Regions from separate parts of the Limosilactobacillus ingluviei str. Autruche 4 genome, predicted to be linked through region 2. Evidence: predicted binding sites of a transcription regulator. Region 2 holds the regulator's gene; each other region holds the start of a gene.
What was found. Region 2 encodes Rex, which represses fermentation and respiration genes when NADH is low (regulators of the CRP and FNR family bind a similar motif). Its sites were predicted from a motif close to TTGTGAANTANTTCACAA; they were not measured.
Positions count from the first base shown of each region.

Region 1: BN54_RS05875 (iron-containing alcohol dehydrogenase) is a predicted target of Rex. The motif match lies at 3,433-3,450, and genes of this name have one in related genera.
Region 3: BN54_RS07915 (glycerol dehydrogenase) is a predicted target of Rex. The motif match lies at 2,693-2,710, and genes of this name have one in related genera.

Region 1 covers NZ_HE997174.1:24,616-29,228, reverse strand. Annotated here, with positions in the region: gene BN54_RS05895 (two-component system regulatory protein YycI) at 1-308, shown strand, start outside; gene BN54_RS05890 (MBL fold metallo-hydrolase) at 341-1,150, shown strand; gene BN54_RS05885 (S1C family serine protease) at 1,247-2,434, shown strand; gene rlmH (23S rRNA (pseudouridine(1915)-N(3))-methyltransferase RlmH) at 2,831-3,310, shown strand; gene BN54_RS05875 (iron-containing alcohol dehydrogenase) at 3,494-4,613, shown strand, end outside.
Region 2 covers NZ_HE997173.1:1,107,617-1,112,229, reverse strand. Annotated here, with positions in the region: gene BN54_RS05465 (ABC-F family ATP-binding cassette domain-containing protein) at 1-1,411, opposite strand, end outside; gene BN54_RS05460 (redox-sensing transcriptional repressor Rex) at 1,597-2,235, shown strand; gene groES (co-chaperone GroES) at 2,503-2,784, shown strand; gene groL (chaperonin GroEL) at 2,844-4,478, shown strand.
Region 3 covers NZ_HE997175.1:125,845-130,457, reverse strand. Annotated here, with positions in the region: gene BN54_RS07930 (HAD family hydrolase) at 1-769, shown strand, start outside; gene BN54_RS07925 (Cof-type HAD-IIB family hydrolase) at 874-1,704, shown strand; gene BN54_RS07920 (LacI family DNA-binding transcriptional regulator) at 1,704-2,654, shown strand; gene BN54_RS07915 (glycerol dehydrogenase) at 2,777-3,880, shown strand; gene BN54_RS07910 (2-dehydropantoate 2-reductase) at 4,042-4,613, opposite strand, start outside.

The DNA.
Region 1 (4,613 bases), on a different contig from region 2:
TTTTTCGCAATGCCAGTGGGGCGATTACTGGCTATACCCAGGGACGGCTAAGTAACAGCAAGTTGTTACGGTCACGGCAACCAACCATTTCGCAGCTCGAAGCCGTGAACTGGTTGTATAAGAATAATCAACTCGCCAATAACAGCAAGGTCCGTTGGGTTAAGCTCGGATATACCAAGCTGCAGCGCAGTGATGACCAACTGATTTACGTCCCCGCTTGGGTCGCAGAAGTCAAAAATCAAACGTCAGGTGCGGGGCACCTGTTGCGGGTCAACGCCTTTCGGGAAAACCTGATTAAGGTGCCGTAAAATAACAGCAATGAAGAAAGGACGACAGGGAAGTGCAAGGACGGGATTCACTTCGATACAGTATTTTAGCCAGTGGCAGCCGGGGCAATGCGACGTACATTGAAACGCCCAAGCACCGGATCTTAATTGATGCCGGCTTGAGTGGCAAGCAATTAGAGGCGCGGATGGCCAAGCTTAACCGGTCCCTTGCGGACGTGGAAGCCATCTTCGTGACGCACGAGCATAGTGACCACATTCATGGCGTCGGGGTCTTGGCACGCCGCTATGGTTTGGCGGTGTATGCCAACCAGGGGACGTGGCAGGCAATGGCCCCGAAACTGGGCAAAATTGCTCCGGAGCAAAAGTATCTCTTGGCCCCCGGGGCGGTCAAAGATTTTGGTGATCTACAGGTAGAAAGCTTTGCGGTGTCACATGATGCGGCCCAGCCGCAGTTTTACCAGTTGCACCATGATCAGCAGACCCTGTGTATTCTGACCGATACGGGCTATGTGTCGGATAAAATTGCCGGCACGGTGCGGAATGCGGATGCCTACTTAATGGAATGCAACCATGATCCCGAGATGCTGTTAGCGGGGCAACGTTATTCCTGGCCGTTAAAGCAACGGATTTTAGGGACGGAAGGCCACCTGTCAAACGAAGACGGGGCTAATGCCTTGATGGATGTCATCGGTGCGCGGACCAAGACGGTTTTTTTGGGGCACCGCAGTCACGAAAATAACACAAAGTCCTTGGCTCATTTGACGGTTGCCTCGATGTTAAGCGCCCAAGATTACGGGGTGGATCACGATTTCACCCTCCAAGATACGGACCAAGACGAACCGACGGCACTGTTAAGCCTTTGATAAGATTTCAGCCGCTGAGTAGGGGCGGGGACGCAAACTTGTTAAAATAGGGCTAAGATTTTAGGGTTAGCAACTAACATAGTGGGAGGAACGCTAATGAAATTGGATCAATTTTGGCTGAAAGTAGCTGGGGTGGGCCTGGCCGCGGGGCTTATCGGCGGTGGGGCGACCCTTGGCATTGCGCATGGTTGGCAAGCCTGGCGGGAAAATACCAGTACCCAAGTACCAACCGGGTCAAACCAGAGCGGCAGCGCCAAGGTCAAAGAGAATGCGGCCCCGGCCAGCACGCAAGCTACGAAGGCCTACGCTAAGGTCAAAGACGCGGTGGCTTCGATTATTACGTATGAATCAGCCGGGGGCGGTCAGACCCTCGACTTGTTTAATCAGAGCAGTGCAACCAAGCAAGACAGCTTAACGGAAGCCAGCGAAGGATCCGGGGTCATCTATAAAAAGAGCGGGCAAGCCGCTTATGTGGTGACCAACAACCACGTCGTCGCCGGGGCCAAGCAAATTAAGGTGATGTTAAGCAACGGTAAGAAGGTCAGTGCCAGCTTGGTCGGCAAGGACGCCACGACGGATTTAGCGGTTTTAAAGATTAATGCGGCCAACGTGACAACCGTAGCCAGCTTCGGTAATTCCAGTCAGCTGCAGGACGGTCAGGATGTTTTAGCGGTCGGTTCACCGATGGGGACCAAGTATGCCAACACGGTTACCAAGGGGATCATTTCAGCCACGAACCGGGCCGTGAAAGCCTCCAGCAACGCGGTCACGACCAACGTTATCCAAACCGATGCGGCCATTAACTCCGGCAATTCCGGGGGGCCATTGGTGAACATGGCTGGGCAGGTGATCGGGATCAACTCGATGAAGTTGTCGTCGGATGGCTCCGGGACCAGTGTGGAAGGGATCGGCTTTTCAATTCCAAGCAATGAAGTAGTGACCATCATCAACCAGCTGGTGAAAAACGGGAAGATTGAGCGGCCGTCACTGGGGGTCAGTGCCCTGAATTTAAGCCGGGTGGAACCGACCCAACGTCAATCAGTCCTGAAATTGCCAACCAAGGTAACGACCGGGGTCGTGGTAATGGAAACGGAAAATGGCGGGACGGCCGCGGCCGCCGGGCTCCAACAATACGATGTGGTCGTCGCGATTAATGACCACAAGGTGGCCAACGTTGGGGCCTTAAAGACCCAACTGTACAAGGCTAAGGTTGGCGACACCGTCAAGATCAGTTACTATCGGGATGGTCAATTACGGACCACAACGGCGAAATTAACGAATTAACCGGAACATAGGGCGCATGGAAGGGATCCCAACAGATCGGCCATGCGTTTTTTTGCGCCAGGGGCGCGCGGCAAAAGCCCTGGGGTGTGGAGAACTTATCCCCAGACTTATCCACAAGCTGTGAATGGCGCTAAAACTGGCTTAGTACGGTGAAAAAAGTTATCCACAACGTGGCGGAAAATTCGTGGATAAGTGGATAAAAAAGGAACTAAAGAACTCGAAACCTAGTCATGACGCGGGTTAAGAGCAGCAGGGGCGAACGGTTGTTGGTGTGGACAACTGTGGATAACTCTGCGTGGAACAGATGAATGAAAAAGGTTTCAAGGAAAATGATTCGGAACTATCGGCCCTAATTTGGGGATAAGTTGTGGATAACCTGTTGAAAAGGAGGAAGTTATGAACATTAAGATTATCGGGGTTGGCAAAATCAAAGAAAAGTTTTATCGGGCGGCGATCGCCGAATACGCGAAGCGGCTGGGCCGGTATTGCAAATTTGAGGTGGTCGAAGTCCCAGATGAAAAAGCACCCGAAAATTTAAGTCCCGCACAAATGGCGGCGGTGATGGAAAAAGAGGGGGCCCGGATCCTGGCTAAAATCAAGGAGAAAGAGTACGTCTATGCCTTGGCCATTAAGGGTAAGGAACGGACGTCAGAAGATTTTGCGGCAGAACTGAATCAATTAGCCACCTATGGCAACAGCGACATTACCTTTGTGATTGGGGGGTCCTTGGGGTTGAGCCCAGCGGTGCTGCAACGGGCCAACCAGCAAATTTCGTTTGGGCGCTTCACCCTGCCCCACCAACTGATGCGGGTCGTCTTAAGTGAGCAGGTTTACCGGGCCTTTACGATTATCAATGGCTTGCCTTACCATAAATAAGGGGAAACGTAAAAAATTAGCAAAAAAGACAATTATCACAAATTAGTTCAATTTCGTGAACGCAACGGCGCCAAGGAATGGGGGCCGTTTTTTAAAATGCGTAAAGATATTCCCTTGCTTTTTCGTGATCAAAAGCACAAAATGATCGATGAAAACGTTTCCGAAAAATTGGAGGGTGAAAAAATGGAACGTCAATTTGATTTCTTAATGCCAAGTGTTAATTTCTTTGGGCCAGGGGTCATCGCCAAGATCGGGGAGCGGGCCAAGATGTTAAACATGACCAAGGTTTTGGTGGTTACCGAAAAGGGCTTGACCAAGTTGGCCAATGGGCCGGTGGCGCAAACCTTGGCTTCCTTGGAAGCAGCTGGGGTTGACTACGTGGTCTTTGATGGAGTGGAACCAAACCCGAAGATTCGCAACATCAAGGCCGGTAAGGAACTGTACTTAGCCCAAGATTGTGATTCGATCATCACAGTTGGTGGGGGCTCCTCCCATGACTGTGGGAAGGGGATCGGGATTATTCTGACCAACGGCGATGACATTACCAAGTTGGCCGGGATTGAAACCTTAAGCAAGCCCCTGCCACCACTGATGGCCGTTAATACGACCGCCGGGACCGGCTCCGAATTAACCCGTCACGCCGTGATCAGCAATGAAGAAACCCACCTGAAGTTTGTGGTAGTTTCCTGGCGGAACATTCCGTTGGTTTCCTTTAACGATCCGATGTTGATGTTGGGGATTCCCCAAGCCATTACCGCAGCCACGGGGATGGACGCCTTCGTGCAAGCGATCGAACCATATGTTTCGGTTGATCACAACCCAATTACGGACAGTCAGTGTAAGGAAGCCATTCAATTGATTCAAGATGCTCTGCCTAAGGCGGTGGCCAATGGACAAAACGTGGCCGCCCGGACCAAGATGGTGGAAGCCGAAATGTTGGCTGGGATGGCCTTTAACAACGCCAACCTGGGTTACGTTCACGCGATGGCCCACCAACTGGGCGGCCAGTATGATGCGCCACACGGCATTTGCTGTGCCTTGCTGTTGACGACGGTCGAAGAGTACAACTTGATTGCCTGCCCAGATCGCTTTGCTGAATTAGCGCAAATCATGGGTTATGACACGACCGGCAAAACGACCTTTGAAGCGGCCCACCTGGCGATCGAAGGAATGCGGGAAATGTGCAAGGCCGTAGGGATTCCGGCTTCGATTAAAGAAATTGGGGCAAAACCAGCAGACTTTGAATTAATGGCCGAAAATGCCTTAAAGGACGGAAATGCCTTCTCCAACCCACGCAAGGGGA
Region 2 (4,613 bases):
CATCGAGAATCAAGTAGTTGATCGGTTCAAAGGAGAGCTTGGTTAATTCCAAGCGGGCCTTTTGTCCCCCCGATAAGTCCTTGACCAGCTTAAAAACGTCATCGCCCACGAATAAGAAACTCCCCAGCAAGGAGCGAATTTCGGTTTCGGGGACTTCTGGATGGTCATCCCACACTTCATCGAGGACGGTCTTTTCCGGGTGCAGTTGTTGTTGCTCCTGGTCGTAGTAGCCGATTTGCAGGCCGACCCCAAACTTAATCTCCCCGCTGATGGCCGGTAGTTTATGCAAGAGGGTCTTGAGCAGCGTGGATTTGCCGATCCCGTTGGGGCCGATGATGCCGATTCGCTGGCCCTTGGTTTCAGTAAAGGAGAAGGGGCCGGCTAAGGGCTGGTCGTGGTAGCCGATTTTTAAATCTTGCACCGTTAACACGTCGTTGCCGCTTGGTTCACCGTAGGTAAAGGAGAAGTGAATGGAGCGGTCATCGCTGACCGGGCGGGTTAAGCGGTCCATTTTTTCCAGCTGCTTGCGCCGGGCTTGGGCGCGCTTGGTTGTCGAAGCGCGGACAATGTTGCGGTTGACAAAGTCTTCTAAGGCGGCAATCTTTTTTTGCTGTTGTTCGTAGTGCTTTAGTTCAGCTTTGAGCTTGTCGGCCTTATGGTGCATAAAAGCAGTGTAGTTCCCGGTGTAGTGGGTCAACGTTTTGTTATCCAGGTCATAGACTTCATTAACGACCTTGTCTAAGAAGTAGCGGTCGTGCGACACGATTAATAAGGCCCCGGCATACCCCTTTAAGTAGTCTTCCAACCAGCTCAAAACCCCCATGTCAAGGTGGTTGGTTGGTTCGTCGAGGATCAACAAGTTGGGGGCTTGGAGCAGGATTTTGGCCAGGGCCAACTTGGTCTTTTGCCCTCCGGAGAGCGAATTGACCGGCATCTCATACATGGCTTCGCTAAAGCCAAAGCCGGTTAAGACCCCGCGAATTTTGGAATCAATGGCAAAGCCGTCCTGCTTTTTAAAGCTGGTTTGCAAGCGATCATATTCGCTGAGAATTTCTTGGTAGGCCGGACTGGTGGCATCCACGCTGGCCAGCTGTTCTTCTAAAGCGTGCAGCCGCTTTTCCATCGCGTGAAGCGGCGCAAAGACGCCGTCTAATTCGGCCCAAATCGTATTTTGACTGTCGAGGCCTTGATCCTGGGCTAAGTAACCGATCGTGACGTTTTTGCCGACGGCCAGGGTCCCTTCATCGGGTTCGGTAATTTGGGCCAGGATCTTGAGCAAGGTCGTCTTCCCTGCCCCGTTGCGGCCGACCAAGGCGACCCGGGCCTGATCATTGATTTGTAAGTTGATATTGTGAAATAAAACGTCCGCCCCAAACCGGCGCAAGACGTCGTGGGTTTGCAATACAAGCATTTTGTCAAAACCTATCTTTCTATCCGTTCTTATCTTCAGTCAATCCAAATTTTACCATGCTTTTTTGCCAACCAACCATAACTTTTCTTGCAATTAGGTTCACAAAGGAGCCGGGAATTGCTAGAATAAGTTGTATGCTAAATTCACAAGAACCATAAATTTTTAGTTGAGGAGGGAATGTGAACATGCCATCTCGGAAAATTCCGCGGGCGACAGCCAAGCGACTGCCGGTCTATTACCGTTACTTGAACGTGCTCTTGAATGCCAATAAGAAGCGGGTGTCATCGACTGAATTATCAGAGGCAGTCCAAGTTGACTCTGCCACGATTCGCCGGGACTTCTCTTACTTTGGTGAATTAGGGAAGCGGGGCTACGGCTATGATGTCGAGAGCCTGTTAAAGTTTTTCCGGGGGATCTTGAACCAAGACAAGCTGACCAGTGTCGCCTTAGTCGGGGTCGGGAGCCTGGGGAGTGCCTTGATGAATTACAATTTCCACCAAAGCACCAACTTACGGATCAGCGCGGCCTTTGATCCGAAGCCGGAATTGGCGAATACGATCAAGAGTGGGATTCCGGTTTATCCGGCGTCTGAATTAAAGAAGCAGATTAAAGAACAACAAATTGACGCGGTCATTTTAACCGTGCCCGGGGAAAAATCCCAGGCCGTGACGGATGAACTCGTTGAAGCGGGGGTTCACGGGATCTTAAACTTTACTCCAGTCCGGTTGTCAGTTCCCAAGGATGTCCAAGTCCAAAATATTGATTTGACGAATGAATTGCAAACCTTGATTTACTTTATTGAAAGCAACAAGGGGCAAGATTAGTTCGCCGCTTTTCCCAAGCGGGTGTGGCTTGGGTTCGTTAGCGCTGTTCCAGCTGAGCTGGGGCAGCTTTTTTGATACCGATGCCAACGGCGCTCTACCAATCGCTCGGCCAATACGTCAAAAAAGGTCAAACTTTTTGGTTGCAATCTGACTGAACCGTGTTATAGTAGAAAATGTAATTAGCACTGAACGAGGTTGAGTGCTAACACTCCTCAACCAGGAGTGCTAAAATTACGGAAACTAGAATTATTATATGGAGGGATTAACGTGTTAAAGCCATTAGGAGATCGCGTAGTTCTGAAAGCTGAAGAAGAAGAAAAGACGGTTGGGGGCATTGTGTTAGCTTCCAACGCCAAGGACAAGCCTACGACGGGGAAGGTTGTTGCTGTCGGTGAAGGGCGGACCTTGGACAATGGTCAACACGTTGCCGTAAGCGTTAAGGAAGGCGATAAGGTCCTCTTTGATAAGTACGCCGGCCGGGAAGTTGAATACGACGGGGGAAAGTACCTGGTCGTTCACGAAAAAGACCTGGTGGCCGTGATTGATTAACCGCCACGATTAAGTTGGCCAATTGATTAAGTTTGAAATTAATTTGAGGTGAAATAAGAATGGCAAAGGAATTGAAGTTTGCTGAAGATGCACGTCGGGCAATGTTGCGCGGGGTTGACAAGTTAGCTGACACGGTTAAGACGACGATTGGACCAAAGGGCCGCAACGTGGTCTTAGAACAAAGCTACGGCTCCCCAACGATTACTAACGACGGGGTGACGATTGCCAAGAACATCGAATTGGAAGATCACTTTGAAAACATGGGGGCCAAGCTGGTTTCTGAAGTTGCTTCCAAGACTAACGACATTGCCGGGGACGGGACGACCACGGCGACGGTCCTGACCCAAGCGATCGTCAACGAAGGGATGAAGAACGTGACGGCCGGGGCGAACCCAGTTGGCATCCGGCGCGGGATCGAAAAGGCTACGGCCGCAGCCGTGGCTGAATTGAAGACGATGAGTCACGATGTCAAGACCAAGGATGACATTGCACAAATCGCTTCGATCTCTGCTGCAAACCCAGAAGTAGGCCAATTGATTGCGGACGCAATGGAAAAGGTTGGTAACGACGGGGTTATCACGATTGAAGACTCCCGTGGGGTGGACACCAGCGTGGACGTGGTTGAAGGGATGAGCTTTGACCGCGGGTACATGTCCCAATACATGGTTACTGACAACGACAAGATGGAAGCTAACCTGGACAACCCATACGTCCTGATCACGGACAAGAAGATTGCCAACATCCAAGACATCTTGCCACTGCTCCAATCCGTTGTGCAAGAAGGTCGGGCCCTGTTGATCATCGCCGATGACATTACGGGTGAAGCCTTGCCAACCTTGGTTCTCAACAAGATTCGGGGAACCTTTAACGTGGTAGCGGTAAAGGCGCCAGGCTTTGGTGACCGGCGCAAGGCCCAACTGGAAGACATCGCAGTCTTGACCGGTGGGACGGTGATCTCTGATGACTTAGGGATGCAATTAAAGGACGCGACGATTGACCAACTTGGTTCAGCCAACAAGGTAACGGTTACTAAGGACAACACGACGATCGTTGACGGGGCCGGGGACAAGGCCGCAATTGCTGACCGGGTTGAACAAATCAAGAAGGCCATTGCCGAAACTTCCTCTGACTTTGACAAAGAAAAGCTCCAAGAACGGTTAGCGAAGTTAGCCGGTGGGGTTGCCGTTGTTAAGGTCGGTGCCGCTACGGAAACGGAATTGAAGGAACGCAAGTACCGGATCGAAGATGCCCTGAACGCTACGCGGGCCGCTGTGCAAGAAGGGTTCGTTCCTGGTGGTGGGACGGCCTTGGTAAACGTTATCCCAGCCTTGGAAAAGGTTGAAGCCGAAACGACGGGTGACGAGCAAACTGGGGTTAAGATCGTAAAGGCAGCCTTAGAAGCACCAGTTCGTCAAATTGCCGAAAACGCTGGGGTTGAAGGCTCAGTGATTATCAACCAACTGAAGAACGAACAACCAGGGATTGGTTACAACGCGGCGGAAGACAAGTTTGAAGACATGGTTGCAGCCGGGATTGTGGACCCAACCAAGGTTACCCGTTCAGCATTGCAAAATGCGGCCTCTGTGTCAGCCTTGTTGTTGACCACTGAAGCTGTGGTCGCCGACAAGCCAGAACCAAAGGACGCTGCTCCAATGAACCCAGCCGCTGGTGCCGGCATGGGTGGGATGATGTAATCCCTTGCCAATTTAACCAAAAGTCGCGGGCGACCGCGGCTTTTTTGCATGCCAAAGAAATTTAGAGGAATGCTTGTCATTTCACTAGCGCTTGCGTTACAATCTACAAATGGCCCCACGTAAATCCGCCATTTG
Region 3 (4,613 bases), on a different contig from region 2:
CTCCGCCGCCACTCGCCACGCCATTCACCAAGTCGACCTGCCCGTCACCCTGGTTTCGGCGCGCTCGGCCGTTGACATGGCCCCCTTCGCCACCCAACTGCACCTCACTGGTCCCCAGATTGGCTTTAACGGGGCGCTGATCTACCAGTTACACCACCACCAAATTCACCCCCTGCACACCATCCCTTTAGCTGCCAATAGTGCCCTGCAAATCATTCAGGCGGTGCAACGTCACTTTCCGGCCGTCAGCATCAACCTTTACGATCCCTTCCGCTGGTATGCGCCCCAGGCCGACCGCGGGGTAGCCCGCCAAGCCGCCCGCTCCGCGGCGGCCCCGACCATCACCCCGGTCGAACCATTGCTGAGCCAAGCCGACTTTAACTTAATCAAAGTCACCCTGATCATGGAAGCGCCGCAAAAGCCGGCCCCCGTCGTAAAATTGATCGCAGGGCTTGGTTTGACCGACGTCAGCTTACAAATCCCCGCCAGCGAACAGGGCGTCAGCTTTATTGACATCACCAGTCGCCAGGCCAACAAGGCTCACGGGGTCCAAACGATCATGGCGGAGGCAGGGCTGCAGCGTACGGAGACGGCGGCTTTCGGGGACGGTGAAAATGACCTGCCTATGTTAGCGGCCGTCGGGTTGCCAATTGCAATGGGCAATGCCAGCGCCAAAGTCCAAGCCGCCGCAAAGTACGTCACCAAGCCGAATACGGCCGACGGTTGGGCCCACGCGGTCTTGACTCACCCGGCCTTTCAAAAGAATTGATCAAAAAAGCTTGACCTGTAACGCGTTCCACACCGTAGGCTAGAGACATGATCAAGGCAACCTTGATCCAAATTAAACTCACGGCCTAAGAGGAGGGATTTTTCATGATTAAACAGCTCTTTTTTGATCTCGACGGGACGTTATTAAACTCCCGTGGCCACGTCAGCCCCGCTAACCAAGCCGCCATCCAAAAAACTTCATGCGATATTTCCTTGGTTTCAGCGCGAGCACCGCAAGAAATGCTTAGTACCGTGCGTTCACTGAACCTAACTGGCCCCCAAGTCGCCTTTAATGGCGGGCTGGTCTTTATCGCGACCAAAAAGGGCTACCGCGTGCTGGAAAAAATGGCCCTCAGCCAGCTCAGTGCGCGAGTAATCATGGCCGCAGTGATGATGTACTTTCCGCAAGTCAGTCTGAGCTACTACGATCAATTCAACTGGTATGTGCCGCACTATAATGACATTGTCCGCCAGGAACAGGCCCGCAATGGTTTAGTACCCCGGCTAAAATCACCCGCGGCGGCCTGCGCGGAGCCAAGTTTTAAGCCCTTAAAAATCATGCTGACCATCCCAGATGCAATGTTGGTGGCACCCCTCCAATCCTTGTTGGCCGGCTTAAATTTACCGGACATCGCCGTCCAACAATCGGGGCACGCCTATGGTTATGATTTTATTGAAATCACGCATCGTAACGCCCAGAAAGCCCACGGGGTCCAATTCATCTTACGGCAAAAAAAGCTCAGTGCTAGCGCTGCCGCGGCCTTTGGCGACGGACAAAATGACCTGCCAATGTTAGAGAGTGTTGGTCTGCCAATCGTGATGGAAAACGCCACTCCCGTCGTCCAAGCTCAAGCCGCCTTCGTTACCAAGTCAAATGACGACGACGGTGTAGCCCATGCCCTGTTTACCCACCCAGCTTTAAAGGAAGTGAGTTAATGGCTAACATCAAAGACGTGGCTCAGCGCAGTGGCTACTCGGTCGCCACCGTTTCGCGCGCTTTAAATCACCACGGTTACGTGTCTGAGACCGCCCAAGCCAAAATTGAAGCCGCCATTGCAGACCTAAATTACGTCCCAAACGGGGTCGCCCAAGACCTCAGTCAGGGCAAGACTTTTACGATCGGGGTTGTTTTGCCCCACATGAACCATCCCTATTTCAATCAGTTAGTCCATGGAATTTTAACGGCGGCTTTTTCTTCGGCCTACCAAATCAGTCTCTTGCCCTCACGTTACGATGTCGCTGTTGAAACCAAATATCTGACCCAACTCAAACGCAAGTTATTTGATGGCCTGATCTTCGCTTCCCACGAAGCAAGTTTACAATATCTGACCGAGCGCCAAAGCTGGGGACCAGTGGTGGTTTGTGAAGACCCGGGTGACTTACCTTTGGCCGCGGTTTACCCGGATCGCCAAGCGGGGTACTTAGCCGCCCTGCAATGGTTAAAGCAAGGCGGGATCCACCAAATTGGTTTTTTGTTTGCCCGCCCCGCTGACCAGTCTGCGACCACTGCGGCTGCGCTGGCCGCCTATCGAACGCTTTGGCCCACCACCAAAGCGCCCCTGGTGGTGACCGATGTGTTAACCTACCAAGATGGCTACCAAATCGGGACCCGCTTGTTGGCACAAGGCAACTGGCCCCAAGCGCTCTTCACCAATGGCGATGCGCCCGCGGCCGGTTTGCAAGCGGCCTTTGCGGCGGCCCACCAGCCCGCTCCCCAGTTGATCGGACAAGAAAATCAGCTCGCTGGCCGCCTGCTGAATTTGCCCACGATTGACAATCACCTAACCGAGATCGGGCAGCAGGCCTTCCGGTTGGCAACCGAACCACGCAGCCCCCAGCCTCGGCTATGTATTCCAGCCCAATTTTTGTTACCATCGGAACGCTAATTTGGTGCGCCCCTGTGGCGCCTTTATCTTAATTGATATTGTGCAATAATTCACATAAGTGTATAATAAAGTTCATGTTACCGTTGCGTAAATCAGCCAGCTAATTTAAGGAGGAATTTTTCATGGCAACAACTGTTTTCGCCAGTCCGGCGACCTATGTGCAAGGTAGCGACGTGCTCTTTCAAAGCGCACCGTACCTACACCAACTCGGTGACCGCCTCTTGGTAATGGGTGGGCAGACCGTCTTTGACTTGTTAGGTGCTCAATTCTTCACTTATTTAAAGGGCCAGGGCTTTACCCTCCAAGAAGTTGAATTCCAAGGGGAAGCCTCAGAGGCCGAAATCAACCGAATTACGGCCATCGGACAAAAATTTAAAGCCAACGTAATTGTCGGTCTGGGCGGCGGAAAGACCCTTGACAGCGCTAAGGCGATCGCCGACAACCTCGGCTGCAAGGTGGCGATCCTGCCAACCTTAGCCTCCACCGATGCCCCATGTTCACGGCTTTCCGTGATCTATCACGAGGATGGCTCCTTTGCCAACTACCGCTTCTACAGCCATAACCCAGACCTGGTCTTAGTCGACACCAAGGTCATCGCCCAGGCTCCCGCCCGCTACTTCGCGTCCGGAATTGCCGATGCCTTGGCGACCAATATGGAAGCCCAAGCGGTGCACCAAGCAGCGGGCAAAACGATGCTTGATGCCCAACAAACCCAAGTCGGCCTTGCCATCGCTGAACGGTGTGAAGCAACCCTCTTTGCCTACGGTGAAATGGCCCTGAGTGCGGTCGCCAACCAGACCATCAGTCAGGCCGTGGAAAAGATCGTCGAAGCCAACACCTTGATGAGCGGCGTCGGCTTCGAAAGTGGCGGTTTATCGGCCGCCCATGCCATCCACAATGGCCTAAGCGCGTTGACTGGGCGGATCCACGAAATGACCCACGGCGAAAAGGTGGCCTTCGGGACCCTGACCCAATTAATGTTGGAAGGAGCGGACCAAACCCGCTTTGAAAAGTACCTCAAGTTAATGTTGGCGCTCGGGCTGCCCACCACTTTTAAAGCCGTCGGGATCGATGACCCGAGTGAAGCCAATTTGCTAAAAGTCGGGGAATTGGCTTGTGCCACTGGCGATACGATGGACCGGATGCCATTTAAAGTTACGCCTGCCGATGTTGCGGACGCGATGCGCGCTACCGACGCTTACAGTCGCGCCTACCAAGAAAAATAACCTCACTGACAAAAGGAGCGCCGCCCCGCAGGACTGCGCTCCTTTTCTTAATAGCTCGAATTTGGAAAAAAGTTAGGGCAAGTACCGATGGTTGGTACATCAAATGGTCTGCCCCTTACTTGGCCGCCTTAGGTTGGTCGCCGGCAGCCAAAGTCGCTCGCTTATTGATCATTGTGGGCGTGACGCAACTGCTCTTTAACGTGCACTTGCGCCGTTAACAACTGACAATACGGGGTCGCCACGCCCGCTGCCTGCCCGTGCCGGGCTACGTAGCCGTTAATGTAGTCAATTTCCGTTGGCCGGTTGTTGACCACCAGGTCCTGATACATCGAGGGATAATGCTCACCAATCACAGTGTAGCATGATTCCACGTGTGCGACCGCCTCTGCGACATCCAAGTGTAAGCCTTGCTTGGCTCCGACAGCCGCAAACTCTTTGACAATTGCTTCCACCAAGGCATGGGCCGGGGTGGTTTGCCCAAACTCCGCCACATTACATTCTAAGAGGGTGCACAAGGTATTGAGGGTCCCATTGACACATCCCTTGCGAAAGACGGAATAGCGAGGGTCATCAAGCAAGCGGGGCTTTAAGCCGGCTTGGGTGAACACGTCCACGACCGTTTGGGCCATCTGGGCCTGAGTAGGGTCCGCCGTCAGACTGCCCAGTTCACACGACCCATCATCTTGCAATAAGACGTGGTCGGGCCGCGCCATTTGAGCTGTCCACATCGTAT